One region of the Blastococcus sp. SYSU DS0616 genome, then DNA from elsewhere that is predicted to be linked to it. Evidence: predicted binding sites of a transcription regulator. Region 1 holds the regulator's gene; each other region holds the start of a gene.
The links. The regulator LexA, encoded in region 1, represses DNA repair genes until DNA is damaged. The targets are predictions, from matches to a motif close to TCGAACANNTGTTCGA.

Region 1 (5,518 bases):
CGCTGGAGACGATGACGACCGCCCCCGACGCCCTGCCCCTCGACGAGCAGGCCGACCTCGACACCCGCTCCGCGCCCACCGGGCGGTGGGCCGAGGCCGACGACACCACCGGCTCCTACGCGCTCGAGGCGCGCGGCGCCCTGCGCCGGGTGGCCGGTCTCTCCACCGAGCTCGCCGACGTCACCGAGGTCGAGTACCGGCAGCTGCGACTCGAGCGCGTCGTGCTCGTCGGCGTCTGGACCGAGGGCACCCAGGCCGACGCCGACCGCTCGCTGGCCGAGCTGGCCGCCCTGGCCGAGACGGCGGGCTCGCAGGTGCTCGAGGCGGTCAGCCAGCGGCGCGACAAGCCCGACGCTGCCACCTACGTCGGCTCGGGCAAGGCCAACGAGATCCGCGACATCGTCGCCGCCACCGGCGCCGACACCGTCATCTGTGACGGTGAGCTCACCCCCGGCCAGCTCAACCAGCTGGAGAAGGTGCTCAAGGTCAAGGTCGTCGACCGGACGGCGCTGATCCTCGACATCTTCGCCCAGCACGCGACGAGCCGGGAGGGCAAGGCCCAGGTCGAGCTCGCCCAGATGCAGTACATGCTGCCGCGGCTGCGCGGTTGGGGTGAGTCGATGTCCCGGCAGGCCGGTGGCCGGGTCGCCGGCGGTGGCGGCATCGGTACCCGCGGACCGGGTGAGACGAAGATCGAGACCGACCGCCGGCGCATCCGCGCCCGGGTGAGCAAGCTGCGCCGGGAGATCGCCGGCATGGCGACCGCCCGCGCCACCCAGCGGGCGAGCCGGGGACGCAACGCCGTGCCGAGCGTGGCGATCGCCGGGTACACCAATGCCGGCAAGTCAAGCCTGCTCAACCAGCTCACCGGCGCCGGCGTGCTGGTGGAGAACGCGCTGTTCGCCACCCTCGACCCGACGGTGCGCCGGGCGCAGTCGCCGGACGGCCGGGAGTACACGCTCACCGACACCGTCGGCTTCGTGCGCCACCTGCCGCACCAGCTGGTGGACGCGTTCCGCTCCACGCTGGAGGAGGTCGCCGCGGCGGACCTGCTGCTGCACGTGGTCGACGGCTCCGACCCCGATCCGCTCGGCCAGATCGACGCCGTCCACGTCGTGCTGAGCGAGATCGACGCGGCCGCCGTGCCGGAGGTCATCGTCGTCAACAAGGTCGACGCGATGAGCGAGGAGGACATCCTCACCCTCCGCCAGGCCCTGCCGGGCGCGGTCTGGGTCTCGGCCCGCACCGGCGTCGGCATCGACGCCCTCCGCAAGCTGGTGGCCGAGCGGCTGCCGCACCCCGACGTCGAGGTCGACGTGCTCGTGCCCTACGAGCGCGGTGACCTCGTGGCCCGGGTGCACCGGGACGGCGAGGTGCTCGGCGAGCGGCACGAGGACGGCGGCACACGGCTCACCGCGCGGGTGGACGGCGCCCTCGCCGCGGTGCTCGAGGAGTTCGCGGTCCCGGTGGGCTGAGCTGGGGCGGTCGATCGGCTCGGATCACGATCCGGTCACGGGCCGGTACGGTGGCGGCGTGACCAGGGGCGCGGTGCGGGTGGCCGAGTCACCGCGCGCCGCCCCCGTGGTCCCGCCCGGCCGGCCGCCGTGGTGGCTGGTCGCCGTGGCGCTGCTGGTCGGCGTCCTCATCACCGCCGACCTGCTCCGCCACGGGCCGTCGGAGCGGATGGACCTCCGGGTGTCGGAGATCGTCAGCGACTGGGGCCTGCGGGACACGCCGGGCTACCCGGCGGTGTGGGTGGTCACGCAGCTCGGCGGGCGCGTGACCATCCTCGTCGTCCTCGCCGGCCTGGTCGGCTACCTGCTGTGGCGGCGCGGCACCTGGATGCCGGCCCTCCGCGTGCTGCTGGCGCTCGGGGTGCTGACCGCCGGGGTGTACGCGATCAAGCACGGGATCGGGCGGACGGCGCCGGCGTTCCCGGGCTCCTACTTCTTCCACGCCGACGGCGCCTCGTTCCCCTCCGGTCACGTCGCCAACGCAGTGCTCATGTGGGGGGTGGCCCGCTGGCAGGCGGTCGAGTACGGGCTCCCGCCGGCGGTACAGCGGACCTTCTGGTGGCTGAGCGTCGTCGGGCCGGTCGCCACTGGCGCGGCGATGGTGTCGCTGGACTTCCACTGGGTCACCGACGCGGTCGTGGGCGCCGCTGTCGGGATCGTCCTCCTGGGCGTGGTTCATGCACTGGACGCGATGGTTCTGTCACGCTTGGTACGTGCCCGAGCAGGCCAAGCGAGTTCCTAGCCGCGCCCGGCGGCGTCGGCTCGTCGTCGCGAGCGCCCTGACCGGCGCCCTGGCCGTGCTCGTCCCCGCGTCCGCGTCGGCGGAGGAGCCGGCGCCGGAGGTCCGGTGCGCCATCACGGACCCCCGACTCGCCGAGCTGTCCGGCCTGGTGGTGGTAGGAGAGCAGATGCTCGCCCTCAACGACGGCGGTGACCGGGTCGAAGTCCTCGGGCTCGATGCCGCCTGTGCGGTGGTCGACGTGCAGGCCGGGGCCGCGGACCCCTTCGACCCCGAAGACCTCGGCGTCGGCTCGGACGGGAGCGTCTGGATCGCCGACACCGGTGACAACGGCACGAGCCGTGCCACCGTCGCGCTGCATGTCCTCCGGCCCGACGGCGCGGCAGCGCTGCATCGGCTGACCTACCCCGACGGCGCGCACGACGCCGAGGCGCTGCTCCTGGCCCCGGACGGGACGCCGTACCTCGTGACCAAGGAAGTGCTCGGCTCCAGCGGGGTCTACCGGCCCGCCGCCGCGCTCGTCGACGGCGGCACTGTGCCGATGGAGCGGGTGGGCACGGTCAACGTCACCCTCACCGGAACCCCGGGTGGCCCCGTGGGTCGTGCGGGGCAGTTGCTGATCACCGGAGGTGCGGTCGCCGGCGACGGGAGCGCACTGGCGCTGCGCACCTACACGGACGCCTACGTGTGGCCGCTGTCCGGTTCGGACGTGCCCGGTGCGCTGGCCGGCGAACCGGTGCGGGTGGCGCTCCCCGAGTCGCCGCAGGGCGAGGCCGTCAGCTTCTCCGCCGACAACCGGGCGCTCGTGGTCGCGAGCGAGGGCCTGCCCAGCGCCGTCACCGTGGTTCCCCTGCCCGCCGCGACCGCCGCCGCGAGCCCGACTCCCGCGGAGGACCCGCTGCCGTCCTTCGCGGAACTCGCCCGCTCGGACCGCTCGCCGATCGCCTCGGCGCTGATCGCCGCCGTCGTCGCCACTCTCGTGGTCTGGGTGGGCGGGAAACTGCGCCGCCGGACCTGACCCTCAGACCCGGCGCAGGACCGACACCACCCGCCCGAGGATCGTCGCCTCGTCTCCGGGGATCGGTTCGTAGGCCGGGTTGTGCGGCAGCAGCCACACGTGACCGTCCCGGCGCTTGTAGGTCTTCACCGTCGCCTCGCCGTCGATCATCGCCGCCACGATCTCCCCGTTCTCGGCGGTCGGCTGCTGGCGGACGACGACCCAGTCGCCGTCGCAGATGGCGGCCTCGACCATCGAGTCGCCGGCCACCTTGAGCATGAAGACGGTTCCCTCGCCGACCAGCTCGCGCGGCAGCGGGAAGACGTCCTCCACCGCCTGCTCGGCGAGCACCGGGCCACCGGCGGCGATCCGGCCGACGAGCGGGACGTAGGCGGGCGCGGCGGCCTGCACGCCGTCGCCGACCACGGGGGTTTCGACCGGTGCCGCGGTGGCCCGGCCGGCATCCCCGGGCAGTCGCACGTCCAGGGCGCGCGGCCGGTTGGGGTCGCGCCGCAGCCAGCCCTTCTTCTGCAGCACCGAAAGCTGGTGCGCGACCGAGGACGCCGAGGACAGCCCGACGGCCTCGCCGATCTCACGCACCGACGGGGGGTAGCCGCGCCGGTCGATGGAGTCGCGGATCACCTCGAGCACCCGCCGCTGCCGCTGGGTGAGCCCGTCCCCATCGGCCGCGCGGTCGGGAAAGGCCCGTACCGACGCCGAACCGTCCGCCGTCCCCGGGGCCACGCCCGCGGTGCCGCCCCGGTTGCCGGACGTCCTGCTCGAGTCCGCCACGTCTCCTCCTCGCCGGCTGCCCGCGCAGCTCTCGACCCTCGTCGTCGGAGGAACGGTAGCGCCGATCGGCGGCCACTTCAAACAGGTGTTCGAAACTTTCCCGTGTCGCTCCCCAAGTGTCGGTCCCATCCGGTAGACATCGGACAGGCGTTCGAATCGAACACACGTTCGGGTCCGGCGGGTGCCGGCCAGGAGGGCTGAACACATGACGAGCAGCACGGCACTGCGGGTCTGCGGCCAGGTGCCGGTCGACCCGGGGGAGCGGCGCGCCGGTCCGCCACCCGCCCGGCATCTCCGGGTGCTCCCGCCACCTCGCTCCTACGCGGAGCTGCCCGAACCTCTGCCCGCGCCGGCTCGCGGCAGGACGAGCGGCCCGCGGGCGACGGTGGGGCGGTCGCCCGGCCGGGGGTGTCGGGGGCGGGTGGAGCAGCCGCCGCTCCGGTTGACGTCGCGCGGCCGTCGCGTGCTCGTGGTCCTCACCCTCCTCCTCGCCGCGGGCGTGATCGTCCTCGGCAGCGCCGTCCTCGGGGATGCGGGTGGCGGATTGGAGCTCATGGGGACGACCAATGTGATCGTCGAGCCGGGTGACACGCTCTGGTCCATCGCCGGCACGGTCGCCGACGGGCGCGATGTCCGCGACGTCGTCGTCGACATCCAGCGGCTGAACGGGCTCGGCTCCGCGGCCATCTCGCCTGGTCAGGTCCTCGTCCTGCCCTGACGGCCCCGCAGGGCTCGGTGCCTGCGCGCCAGGGCAAGGTGTTCACAACGCGGCTCGGCGACTTCGTCAACCCTCAGTACAGGCACGTTCACCGTGCGTGCTGGTCGGCCACCTACGGTACGTCCGTGTCCAGCGTCATGGAGAACCGCGCCGCCGTGTTCACCACTCGTCCCCAGGCCGTCGAGGTCCACCAGGCGGGTGCCTGGTGTGCGGGGGAGCTGTTGGGGTGGCGACACGACGACTCCGGCGCGTGCCAGATGTGGGTGCGGGTCGTCACCGGAGGCGAAGAGCAGGCGCTCTGGATCGACCTGGGGGATGTGCGGCTTCCGGAGTCGCCGGTCGTCGAGGTGTCCCCGGTGACGCAGGCGATGCCCGCCTCCCCGTCCGCGGCACCGCTCCGGGACGGTCCGTCGACCGATGTCGAGGCGACCGCCAGCCTGCCGCTGCTGCGCGACCGCTGCGAGCCGCGGACCGGTGCCCAGCGGCCGGGCGGTCGCCGGCGCGCGCCGGAGAGCGACCCCGTGCAGGCCGCGCCGGCGTCCTCGGTGCCGGTGCCTCCTCCGGGTCGGCACCGCGCTCCGGCCACCGAGTCCGGCCCGGTCGTGGGCCGGCACCGCGCCGCCGACACCGACCTCTTCCCGGCCGTCGTCGAGAGCGCGCCGGACGCGCAGTCCCCGACCCGTGAGGACCGACCGCGGGGCGGTGGCTGGTCGGTGCCCGCGGCCCGCTCCGCGAGCACGGTCGAGACCCGCTCCACG
Region 2 (5,518 bases), on a different contig from region 1:
TGGTCCCGCCACGGGGCCACCGGCGTGACCGACGGCAGCCCGGCGGGCGCCGGCGCGTCCAGCGAGGTGTCGGTGCTGGTCGAGCCGAGGCGGTCGCGCAGCTCGAGGATGAGCCGCTCGGCCCCCTTCTTGCCGATGCCGGGGACCTGCATGAGCGCCTTGACGTCGGCCATCGAGACGGCGCGGCGGACCTCCCGCGGCGGGTGGATGGCCAGCACCGCCTGGGCCAGCCGCGGCCCGACGCCGTTCGCCGTCTGCAGCAGCTCGAACAGCTGGCGCTCGTCGTCGTCGGCGAAGCCGTAGAGGGTGAGCGAGTCCTCGCGCACGACCAGGCTGGTGGCCAGCCGGGCGGCCTCCCCCACCTGCAGCCGGGCGATCGTCCCCGGGGTGCACTGCACCGCCAGGCCGATCCCGCCGACCTCGACGACGGCGCCGTCGGGCCCCACCGCGGCCACCCGGCCGTGCACGCTGGCGATCATCGGGCCGCCACCCCCGTCCACCGGGGCAGCGTGCCGGTGGACCGCACCGGCGCGCCGATCCCGCCGGCGATCGCGGCGGTCCGCAGCCGCTGCTGCGCCGGGCCGCGCCACGCGTGGCAGACCGCCAGCGCCAGGGCGTCGGCGGCGTCGGCCGGCTTGGGGGCGGTGGCGAGCCCCAGGACCCGGGTGACCATGAGGGTGACCTGCTCCTTGTCCGCGCGGCCGTTGCCCGAGATCGCCGCCTTCACCTCGCTGGGCGTGTGCCAGGCGACCGGGCGGTCGGCCTGGGCGGCGGCCAGCGCGGCGACGCCCGCCGCCTGCGCCGTGCCCGTCGCCGTGCCCTTGTTGTTCTGGGTGAACACCCGCTCGATCGCCACGACGTCGGGACGGTGCTCGCGCAACAGCGCCGTGACGGCGGTGTGCAGCTCGAGCAGCCGCAGCTCGAGGTCGAGCTCGGCCATGGTGCGGACCACGCCGACGCCGACCGCCGTCGGCCGCGCCCCCGGGCGCCCGTCGACCACGCCCCACCCGCACCGGGTGAGGCCCGGGTCGATACCGAGCACCCGCATCGTCACGCTCCCGTCAGCCGAACTGGTGTTCGACCGAGGCTAACCGCAGCCCCCGACCGGACCCCGTCAACACGCCAGGTGATCTGACGAATCGGCACCGGGGTCCTTCTAGGCGTCGGCGGTGACCTTCTCCATGACGTCGTCGGGCACCTCGTAGTTGGCGTAGACGTTCTGCACGTCGTCGAGGTCCTCGAGGGCGTCGATGAGCTTGAAGACCTTGGTCGCCCCGTCCTCGTCGAGCTCCACCTGGACGCTGGGCAGGAAGCCGGCGTCGGCCGAGTCGTACTCGATACCGGCCTCCTGCAGCGCGGTGCGCACGGCCACCAGGTCACCGGGCTCGCAGATGACCTCGAGCGTGTCGCCCAGGTCGCGCACCTCCTCGGCGCCGGCGTCCAGCACCGCCATCAGCACGCTGTCCTCGTCGACGTCGCCGGACTTCGGCACCACGACCACGCCCTTGCGGGAGAAGAGGTAGGAGACCGAGCCGGGGTCGGCCATCGACCCGCCGTTGCGGGTCATGGCGGTGCGGACCTCCATGGCCGAGCGGTTCTTGTTGTCGGTGAGGCACTCGATGAGCACCGCGACACCGCCGGCCGCGTAGCCCTCGTAGGTGATGCCCTGGTAGTCGACGCCACCGGCCTCGGCGCCCGATCCGCGCTTGACCGCGCGGTCGATGTTGTCGTTGGGCACCGAGCTCTTCTTCGCCTTCTGGATGGCGTCGAAGAGCGTCGGGTTGCCGGCGGGGTCACCGCCGCCCGTGCGGGCGGCGACCTCGATGTTCTTGATCAGCTTGGCGAAGAGCTTGCCGCGCTTGGCGTCGATCCCGGCCTTCTTGTGCTTGGTCGTCGCCCACTTGGAGTGGCCGCTCACGGCTCTCCCCTCTCTGCGTCGGCCAGGTGAGCGCGCACGATGTCGACGAACAGCGCGTGCACCCGGCGGTCCCCGGTCAGCTCGGGGTGGAAGCTGGTGGCCACCACGTCGCCCTGGCGGACCGCGACGATCCTACCGTCGGCCGCACCGCCCACGACCCGCCCGAGGACCTGCACCCCCGGGCCGGCCTCCTCCACCCACGGCGCGCGGATGAAGACGGCGTGCAGCGGGCCCCCGCCCAGCCCGTCCAGCTCGACCCGGGTCTCGAAGGAGTCGGCCTGCCGGCCGAAGGCGTTCCGCCGGACCGTCACGTCCAGCCCGCCGACGGTCGGCTGCCCCGGCGGGGCGCCGACCAGCCGGTCGGCGAGCAGGATCATGCCCGCGCAGGTCCCGTAGGCGGGCAGCCCCGCGCGCACCGCCGCGCGCAGCGGCTCGAGCAGACCGAACCGCCCGGCCAGGGTCCCCATCGTCGTCGACTCCCCGCCGGGGACGACGATCCCGTCGACGCCGGCCAGCTCCTCCGGCCGGCGCACCGGCCGCGGCTCGGCCCCCTCGGCCCGCAGCACCGCGAGGTGCTCGCGGACGTCGCCCTGCAGCGCCAGCACCCCGATGACGGGGGCGGTCACCACCCGCGGGTGGCGTAGCGCTCGGCCGCCGGCAGCGTCGAGACGTCGATCCCGACCATCGGCTCGCCCAGCCCGCGCGAGACCTTGGCGATCACGTCGGGGTCGTCGGAGAACGTCGTCGCCTGCACGATGGCCGCCGCCCGCTGCGCCGGGTCGCCGGACTTGAAGATGCCCGAGCCGACGAACACGCCCTCGGCGCCCAGCTGCATCATCATCGCCGCGTCGGCCGGGGTGGCGATGCCACCGGCGGTGAACAGCACCACCGGCAGCTTGCCGAGCCGGGCCACCTCGGCCACCAGGTCGTACGGCGCCCGCAGCTCCTTGGCGGCCACGAAGAGCTCGCTCTCGTCGAGGGTGCCCAGCGCCTTGATGCCGGCCCGGATCGACCGCATGTGCCGGGTGGCCTCCACGACGTTGCCGGTGCCGGCCTCGCCCTTGGACCGGATCATCGCCGCGCCCTCGGAGATGCGCCGCAGCGCCTCGCCGAGGTCGGTGGCGCCGCAGACGAACGGCACGGTGAACGCGTGCTTGTCGATGTGGTGCGCCTCGTCCGCGGGGGTGAGCACCTCGGACTCGTCGATGTAGTCCACACCGAGGGACTGCAGCACCTGCGCCTCGACGAAGTGGCCGATGCGGGCCTTGGCCATCACGGGGATGGAGACGGCGTCGACGATCCCCTGGACCATGTCCGGGTCGCTCATCCGCGCGATGCCGCCCTGGGCGCGGATGTCGGCCGGCACCCGCTCCAGCGCCATCACCGCCACGGCGCCGGCGTCCTCGGCGATCCGGGCCTGCTCCGGCGTGACGACGTCCATGATGACGCCGCCCTTGAGCTGCTCGGCCATGCCGCGCTTCACGCGGTCGGTACCGGTCCGGGCGACGGACGGGTCGGGCTGCGTCGTCACAGGTTTCCGCCTTGGGGTCGAGAACGGGGGTCCCCCACCCTACGGGCGTCAGCCGGCGAGGCGGCCGGCCACGTCGGCGTCCTTGGTCACGTCGCCCAGGCGGTCGTCGATGTCGAAGTAGCGCGGCAGCGGGCGCGTGCGGTGCAGGCCCGCCCAACGGGGGAAGCGCCGGCCGCGCAGCTCGCGGGTGTCGCGCACGGCGTCGTTGTAGAACCGGCGGGCCAGGGCGACCCGCGTCTGGGTGCCCGCCAGGTCCGCGCGCAGCGCCGCGGGGACGCCCGGCAGGCCGGGCGGCAGCTCGCGCAGCTGGTGCCCGAGCGCGTTCTCCGCCAGCTCGCGGTCCCCCGCGTCGCGGGCCGCGCGCGCCTCCGCTGCGTGCGACACCAGGCCGAGCCGGACCTCGGCGGCGAGGGCCGCTGGGTGGTGGCGGGCCAGCTCCTCGGCGAGCCCGGCGCGGCGCTGCAGCTGGGCGTCCAGCGTCGCCCAGGCCCGGTCGACCCGGGCGTCCAGCCGCCGCAGCCGGGTGAGCGTCCAGCCGGTCCAGACCACCAGGAGCAGGAGCACTCCGGCGGCGAGCAGCAACCAGGCCAGGGACGTCACGGTCCCCGAGGCTAGCGGCGCGGCCGCCGTATGCGGGGAGGTCCGGCCGCGGTGCCTGTCGGCGGCACGCCGGGGAACTCGTCCTCGGGCGCCGCGGTCACCACGCCGCCGCCGGGCGGCAGGACGGTCTCGTACACCGCCAGGACGCGGCGGGCGAGCACCTGCCAGTCGTAGCGCGCGGCCACCTGGGAGCCGCGCGCGGCGAGCTCGGCGCGCCGGGCGGGGTCGGCGAGCAGGTCCGCGAGCGCCCGGCCGAGCGCGGCCGGGTCGTCGCGTCGCACCACGACTCCCGCGGCCCCGTCGTCCAGCACCCGGACGAAGGCGTCCAGGTCGCTGGCGACGAGGGGCGCCCCGGCGGCCATCGCCTCGATGAGGATCACGCCGAACGACTCACCGAGCAGGTTGGGTGCGCAGTAGACGTCCACGCTCCGCAGCAGCGCCGCCTTGTCCGCCTCCGAGACCTCCCCGAGCAGGGTCACGTGCGGCCGCAGCTCGGTGCCCACCATGGACCACAGCTGGTCGGCGTCACCGCGTCCGGCGATGAGCAGCCGCACCGCCGGGTGGGTCCGGACGACGGTGCGCAGCGCCGCCAGCAGCACCGGCAGCCCCTTGCGGGGCTCGTCGAACCGCCCGACGAAGCCGATGGTGGGCGGGGCGCCCGTCCCCCGGCCGTAGCCGGGCAGCGGCGGCCCGTCGGCGAAGAACGGCACGTGCACGCCGTTGGGGATGATGACGGCGTCGCCCCCCAGGTGCTCGACCTGCACGCGCCGGGCGAAGTCGGAGACGGCGATCCGGCCGCTGATCTTCTCCAGCCAGGGCCGCGTCATGGGGCCGACGGCAGCCAGCCACTTGGAGCGGGTCGTCGCCGCGTGGAAGGTCGCCACGATCGGCCCGGTCGCGATCATGCAGACCAGCAGGGACACCGACGGGGTCGCCGGCTCGTGCACGTGGACGACGTCGAACCGGCCCTCCCGGAGCCAGCGGCGCACCCGCGCGGCCGACACGGGGCCGAACTGGAGGCTCGCCATCGAGCCGTTGTACGGGACCGGGACGGTGCGGCCGGCGAAGGTGACGAAGGGGTCGGTGACCGACTCCTCGTGCTGCGCGGGCGTGAGCACCTCCACGTGGTGGCCCATCCCGCGCAGCGTCACGGCGAAATCGCGCACGTGGTACTGGACACCACCGGGGACGTCCCAGCGGTAGGGGCAGACCAGGCCGATGCGCATCAGTCCGCGCCCCCCCGGCCGGGCGCGACCGGATCGGCCGGCACGTCGGGCCAGATCCGGCCGAGCATGTGCCAGTCCTCGGGACGCTCGGCGATCCCGGCGGCGAACACGTCGGCCACCTGCTGCATCGCCGTCCCCACCCGGTCGGCGAGCCGGCCGGGACCCCGGACCGGCACCTCGGGCGAGATGCACATCCGCCACCCGGTCGCGGTGAACTGGCAGACCGCCGGCACGAGGGCGGCA
Region 3 (5,518 bases), on a different contig from region 1:
GGGCAGGCTGAAGTCGAAGTACGGCCCGGCGACGGGGTTCGCGCCGCCGAGGACGGCGGCCAGCTTGTCGGTCCAGCCGGCGTACCAGACCCAGCGGTCGATGGCGGCGTCGACGGCGGCCCGCGCCTTGGACGCCGACAGGCCCTCGGCCGCGCCGACCTCCTCGCAGAACTGGACGTGCCGGCCCTCCATCACCTCGGCCACCCGGTAGAGGACCTGGCCGCGGTTGTAGGCGGTCGCGCCCGACCACTTCGCGAAGGCGCCGCGGGCGGCGACGACGGCGTCGCGGGCGTCCTTGCGGCTCGCCCACGCGACGTTGGCGAGGAAGAGGCCCCTGGCGTCGGTGACCTCGTAGGTGCGGCCGGACTCCGAGCGCGGGAAGGCGCCGCCCACGTACAGCTTGTAGGTCTTGCGGACGGCGAGACGATCGCTGCTCACTGCTCGGCACCCTTCAGGTATGCGGCCAGACCGTGCCGGCCGCCCTCTCGCCCGTAGCCCGACTGCTTGTAGCCGCCGAACGGCGACGTCGGGTCGAACTTGTTGAACGTGTTGGCCCACACCACGCCGGCGCGCAGCTGGTCGGCGATCTTCAGGATCCGTGACCCCTTCTCGCTCCAGATGCCGGCCGACAGCCCGTAGGTGGAGTTGTTGGCCTTGGCGACCGCCTCGTCCGGCGTCCGGAAGGTGAGCACCGACAGCACGGGGCCGAAGACCTCGTCGCGGGCGATGCGGTGCGCGGGGGAGACGTCGGTGAAGACCGTCGGGGGGAACCAGTAGCCGCGCTCGGGCAGCTCGCAGGCGGGCTGCCAGCGCTGCGCGCCCTCGGCCTCGCCGATGTCCGACAGCTCGCGGATGCGGGCGAGCTGCTCGGCGCTGTTGATCGCGCCGATGTCGGTGTTCTTGTCCAGCGGGTCACCCACCCGCAGCGTGCCGATCCGCCGTTGCAGGCTGGCGATGACCTCGTCGTGGATCGACTCCTGCACCAGCAGCCGGGAGCCCGCGCAGCAGACGTGGCCCTGGTTGAAGAAGATGCCCTGCACGATGCCCTCGACGGCCTGGTCGATCGGGGCGTCGTCGAAGACGATGTTCGCCGCCTTGCCGCCGAGCTCCAGCGTCAGCAACTTGGCCGTGCCGGCGACCGCGCGGGCGATCTGCCGGCCGACGTCGGTGGACCCGGTGAAAGCCACCTTGTCGACGTCGTCGTGCTCGACGACCGCGCGGCCGGTGTCGCCGGCGCCGGTCACGATGTTCACCACGCCCGGCGGCAGGTCGGCCTGGCGGCAGACCTCGGCGAACAGCAGCGCGGTGAGCGGGGTGGTCTCGGCGGGCTTGAGGACGACGGTGTTGCCGGTCGCGAGCGCCGGGGCGACCTTCCACGCGAGCATCAGCAGCGGGAAGTTCCACGGGATGACCTGGCCGGCGACGCCCAGCGGCTTCGGTCCCGGCCCGAGGCCCGCCCAGTCCAGCTTGTCGGCCCAGCCCGCGTGGTAGAAGAAGTGCGCCGCGGCCAGCGGGACGTCGACGTCGCGGGACTCCCGGATCGGCTTGCCGTTGTCCAGCGACTCGAGGACGGCGAACTCGCGGGCGCGCTCCTGCAGCAGCCGGGCGATGCGGAACAGGTACTTGCCGCGGTCGGCGGGGCGCATCGGACCCCAGGTCCTCTCGAACGCCTTCCGGGCGGCGCGCACCGCGCGGTCGACGTCGGCGGTGGTGCCGGTAGCGACCTCGGCGAGCACCTCCTCGGTGGCCGGGTTCACCGTCTTCAGCGGCTCGCCGGAGCCGTCGACGAACTCGCCGTCGACGAACAGGCCGTACGAGGGGGCGATGGTGACGATCGACCGCGACTCGGGCGCGGGGGCGTACTCGAAAACGCTGGTCATCGCTGTCAGTCCACCGTGACGTAGTCGGGGCCGGAGTAGTGGCCGGTGCGCAGCTTCTGCCGCTGCAGCAGGAGGTCGTTGAGCAGGCTGGAGGCGCCGAAGCGGAACCAGTCGGGGTCCAGCCAGTCGGGGCCCACGGTCTCGTTGATCAGCACGAGGTGCTTGATCGCGTCCTTTGTCGTCCGGATGCCGCCGGCGGGCTTGAAGCCGACCTGCCGGCCGGTGGCGAGGCGGAAGTCGCGGACCGCTTCCAGCATCACCAGGGCGACGGGCAGTGTGGCGGCAGGGCTCACCTTGCCGGTGGAGGTCTTGATGAAGTCGCCGCCGGCGAGCATGGCGATCCAGCTCGCGCGCCGGACGTTGTCCAGCGTCATCAGCTCGCCGGTCTCGAGGATGACCTTGAGGTGTGCGTCCCCGCAGGCCTCCTTCACCGCGACGATCTCCTCGTAGACGTCGAGGTAGCGGCCGGCCAGGAACGCGCCGCGGTCGATGACCATGTCGATCTCGTCGGCGCCGTTCGACACGGCGTCCCGGACGTCGGCCAGCTTCACCGCACGGCTCGCGCGGCCGCTGGGGAAGGCGGTGGCGACGGCGGCCACGTGGATCCCGGTGCCGGCCAGCACCTCCCGCGCGACGCCGGCGAGGTCGCCGTAGACGCAGACGGCGGCGACCTGCGGCGTCGTCGGGTCCGACGGGTCGGGCTGCTTGGCCTTGGCGGCCAGGCTGCGCACCTTGCCGGGGGTGTCGGCGCCCTCGAGCGTGGTCAGGTCGACCATCGAGATGGCGGTGTCGATCGCCCACGCCTTCGAGGTGGTCTTGATCGACCGGGTGCCCAGTTGCGCGACGCGCGCCTCGGCGCCCACCTGGTCGACGCCGGGCAGGCCGTGCAGGAAGGCGCGGAAGGCCGAGTCGGAGCGGGTCACGTCGTCGTACGGCGGCGACGGCGCGTGCACCGCGGGGGTCGCCCCGGGCAGCGCGTCGGGGTCGAGCACGTGGGTCATGCCGGCCATTCTCCCCTGCCGGGGGACCGGTCCCGAACGCGCTCACCCGCAGGGGCGGTCCTGACCCGCAGCCGAGCTCGTGACGTTCCCGCGGGAACGTGCTCGGGGCCTTCGGATCGCGAGTGACCGACCCGCCGGTGGGCGTTCCCGCGGGAACGCGCTCGGCCCCCTCGGACCCGGGTGGCGGACCCCCCGGTCGGGCGTTCCCGCGGGAACGTCCCCCTTGCTGGGGGTGGCGCCCCGTCCGTCGGGCGCTCCCGCGCGGGAACGTGCCTGCTGGGCCGGAGATGTCACCCCCCGCTCCTACGCTTCGATCACACGTTCGAAGGAGGCGTCGTGGTGGAGAAGTCCGTGCCGGAACTGGCACGCGAGATCGCGTCCGGCGCGGTGCGGCTGGCCGCCGCCACCGCCGCGTGGCTGCGGCTCGTGGCCGAGTTCGATCGGCGGGAGGGCTGGCGCGCGGTCGGGATCCTGTCGTGCGCCCACTGGCTGGCCTGGCAGTGCGGCATGGCCCCGGGCACGGCCCGGGAGCACGTCCGGGTCGCCCGGGGTCTCGGTGCGCTGCCGTTGATCTCCGCCGCCTTCGCCGAGGGGCGGTTGTCCTACTCCAAGGTCCGGGCGTTGACCCGCGTCGCGGAGCCCGACACCGAGCGGGAGCTGCTGGAGAGGGCGCTCGAGGCCACGGCCTCGCAGGTGGAACGCCTGGTCCGCTCGTGGCGGCGGGCGGACCGCGCCGACGAGGGGACCATCGCACTGAAGCGGCAGTTCCAGCACTGGTGGGACGACGACGGCATGCTCGTCGTACGGATGCGCCTTGCGCCCGAGGAAGGTGCGGACTTCCTCGCGGCGGTCGACTCGCTGGCCGAACGCGAAGCCCGTCGGGACCGCGCCGCGGCGAAGCGGGCAGCCGCGGAGCGGGAAGCGGGCGTGGCCGGAGGCCTGGAGCGGGACGAGGACCTGGAACGAGAGGAGATCGCGTGCGCCCGCGAGCGGACGGGGGCCCGGCGCTGCACGGCGGTCGCCCGGCTCGCCGGAGCCGCCCACCACGCCGACCGGCGGCCGGGTGACCCACCCCGGCGCGAGGTCGTGGTGCACGTCGACGCCGCCGTCCTCGCCGACGACGCTGCCGCCGGGCAGGCCTACCTCGATGGCGGCCCGGCGCTGCACGCGACCGAGGTCCGGCGGATGCTCTGCGAGGCGACCGTCGTGACCATGCTGGAGTGCGGGCGGGAGGTCCTCGGCGTGGGCCGCAAGCGCCGGCTGGCCACCCGCGCGCAGCGGCGTGCGCTGCTGCGCCGGGATGGGGGCTGCGCCCGGCCGGGGTGCACCGAGACGCGGATCGAACGGCTGCACGCCCACCACATGCGGCACTGGCTGTTCGGTGGTGGGACGGACCTCGACAACCTGGTGCTGCTCTGCGACGTCGACCACGGATCGGTGCACGAGCTGGACCTGGTGCTGACCCGGCGCGACGGCCGGTTGGTCGCGCTCGCCCCCGACGGGCGGCGGGTGTGGGGCGCCGCGGACGCCGCCTTCACCCATGGTCTGGCGGGTCTGGCCGGGAGCCCCGAGGTCCCCGCCGAGGCGGCCTTCGTCGGCGTGCAGCCGGTCGACGAGCTGGCCGCCCGCCGCCCGGAGCCTCGGCCGTCCCCGCGACCGGCGGCCGGTGCCCCCGGTGCGTCGGCGGACCCGTTGTTCCCGGACGGGAAGCCGCCGCTGCCCGACGCGATGCGCGCGGGGGGCGAGCGCATGGACATGGCCTGGGCCGTGGGTGTCCTGATGGGGAACCGGGACCTGCGGCGTCGCTTGGCCGCCGAGGCCCGTGGCAACCCGTTGGTGGCCGCCTGAGCGCCAGGTCGGAAGGCGCCCCCAGTGACCGGGCGAACGCAGCGCCGGGTGCCGATACGGTGTCCGGCGTGCAGCTCACCGTCGTCGACCACCCGCTCGCCCGTGCCCGCCTCTCCCGGATGCGGGACGAGCGCACGGACAACGCCATGTTCCGCGCCGCCCTGCGCGAGCTCACGCAGATGCTGGTCTACGAGGCCACCCGCGACCTCGCGGTGGCCGAGGAGCCGATCACCACCCCCGTCACCACGACGACCGGCTACCGGCTGGCCGCGCCGCCGCTCATCGTCCCGGTGCTGCGGGCGGGCCTCGGCATGGCCGACACCGCGCACGGGATGCTGCCGGAGTCGCAGATGGGCTTCGTCGGGCTCGCGCGCAACGAGGAGACCTTCCAGCCGGAGGCCTACATGGCCTCGCTGCCGGAGTCGCTCGTCGGCCGCGACGTCTTCGTCCTCGACCCGATGCTGGCCACCGGCGGATCCCTCGTGCACTGCTGCCAGCTGCTCACCGCGCGCGGCACGACCTCGATCACGGTGCTGTGCGCGCTCGCCGCTCCGGACGGCATCCGCCGGCTGGAGGAGAGCGGGCTGCCGCTGCGCGTCTTCACCGCCAGCATCGACGAGGGGCTCAACGACAAGGCCTACATCGTGCCCGGCCTGGGTGACGCCGGCGACCGCCAGTTCGGCGCGGTCTGACCGTGCGCTTCGGAATCCTCGGCACCGGTCACTGGGCGCGTGCCGTGCACGCGACCGCCCTCGCCGGCCACCCGTCGGCCGAGCTGGTGGGCGTGTG

Region 2: the regulator LexA is predicted to act here: its motif matches at 1,066-1,081, upstream of ruvC (crossover junction endodeoxyribonuclease RuvC).
Region 3: the regulator LexA is predicted to act here: its motif matches at 3,192-3,207, upstream of ACI79K_RS17225 (DUF222 domain-containing protein).

What each region holds. Positions count from the first base shown of each region.
Region 1 is NZ_JBJHAJ010000001.1:330,653-336,170, reverse strand. Features, by position in the region: gene hflX (GTPase HflX) at 1-1,475, shown strand, start outside; gene ACI79K_RS01610 (phosphatase PAP2 family protein) at 1,534-2,256, shown strand; gene ACI79K_RS01605 (hypothetical protein) at 2,228-3,271, shown strand; gene lexA (transcriptional repressor LexA) at 3,275-4,042, opposite strand; gene ACI79K_RS01595 (LysM peptidoglycan-binding domain-containing protein) at 4,464-4,760, shown strand; gene ACI79K_RS01590 (hypothetical protein) at 4,886-5,518, shown strand, end outside.
Region 2 is NZ_JBJHAJ010000007.1:39,367-44,884, reverse strand. Features, by position in the region: gene ruvA (Holliday junction branch migration protein RuvA) at 1-479, opposite strand, end outside; gene ruvC (crossover junction endodeoxyribonuclease RuvC) at 476-1,048, opposite strand; gene ACI79K_RS07145 (YebC/PmpR family DNA-binding transcriptional regulator) at 1,157-1,918, opposite strand; gene pdxT (pyridoxal 5'-phosphate synthase glutaminase subunit PdxT) at 1,915-2,544, opposite strand; gene pdxS (pyridoxal 5'-phosphate synthase lyase subunit PdxS) at 2,541-3,449, opposite strand; gene ACI79K_RS07130 (hypothetical protein) at 3,498-4,049, opposite strand; gene ACI79K_RS07125 (glycosyltransferase family 4 protein) at 4,061-5,275, opposite strand; gene ACI79K_RS07120 (phosphatidylinositol mannoside acyltransferase) at 5,275-5,518, opposite strand, start outside.
Region 3 is NZ_JBJHAJ010000027.1:22,056-27,573, reverse strand. Features, by position in the region: gene ACI79K_RS17240 (aldehyde dehydrogenase family protein) at 1-438, opposite strand, end outside; gene ACI79K_RS17235 (aldehyde dehydrogenase family protein) at 435-1,880, opposite strand; gene deoC (deoxyribose-phosphate aldolase) at 1,886-2,881, opposite strand; gene ACI79K_RS17225 (DUF222 domain-containing protein) at 3,218-4,729, shown strand; gene upp (uracil phosphoribosyltransferase) at 4,798-5,421, shown strand; gene ACI79K_RS17215 (Gfo/Idh/MocA family protein) at 5,424-5,518, shown strand, end outside.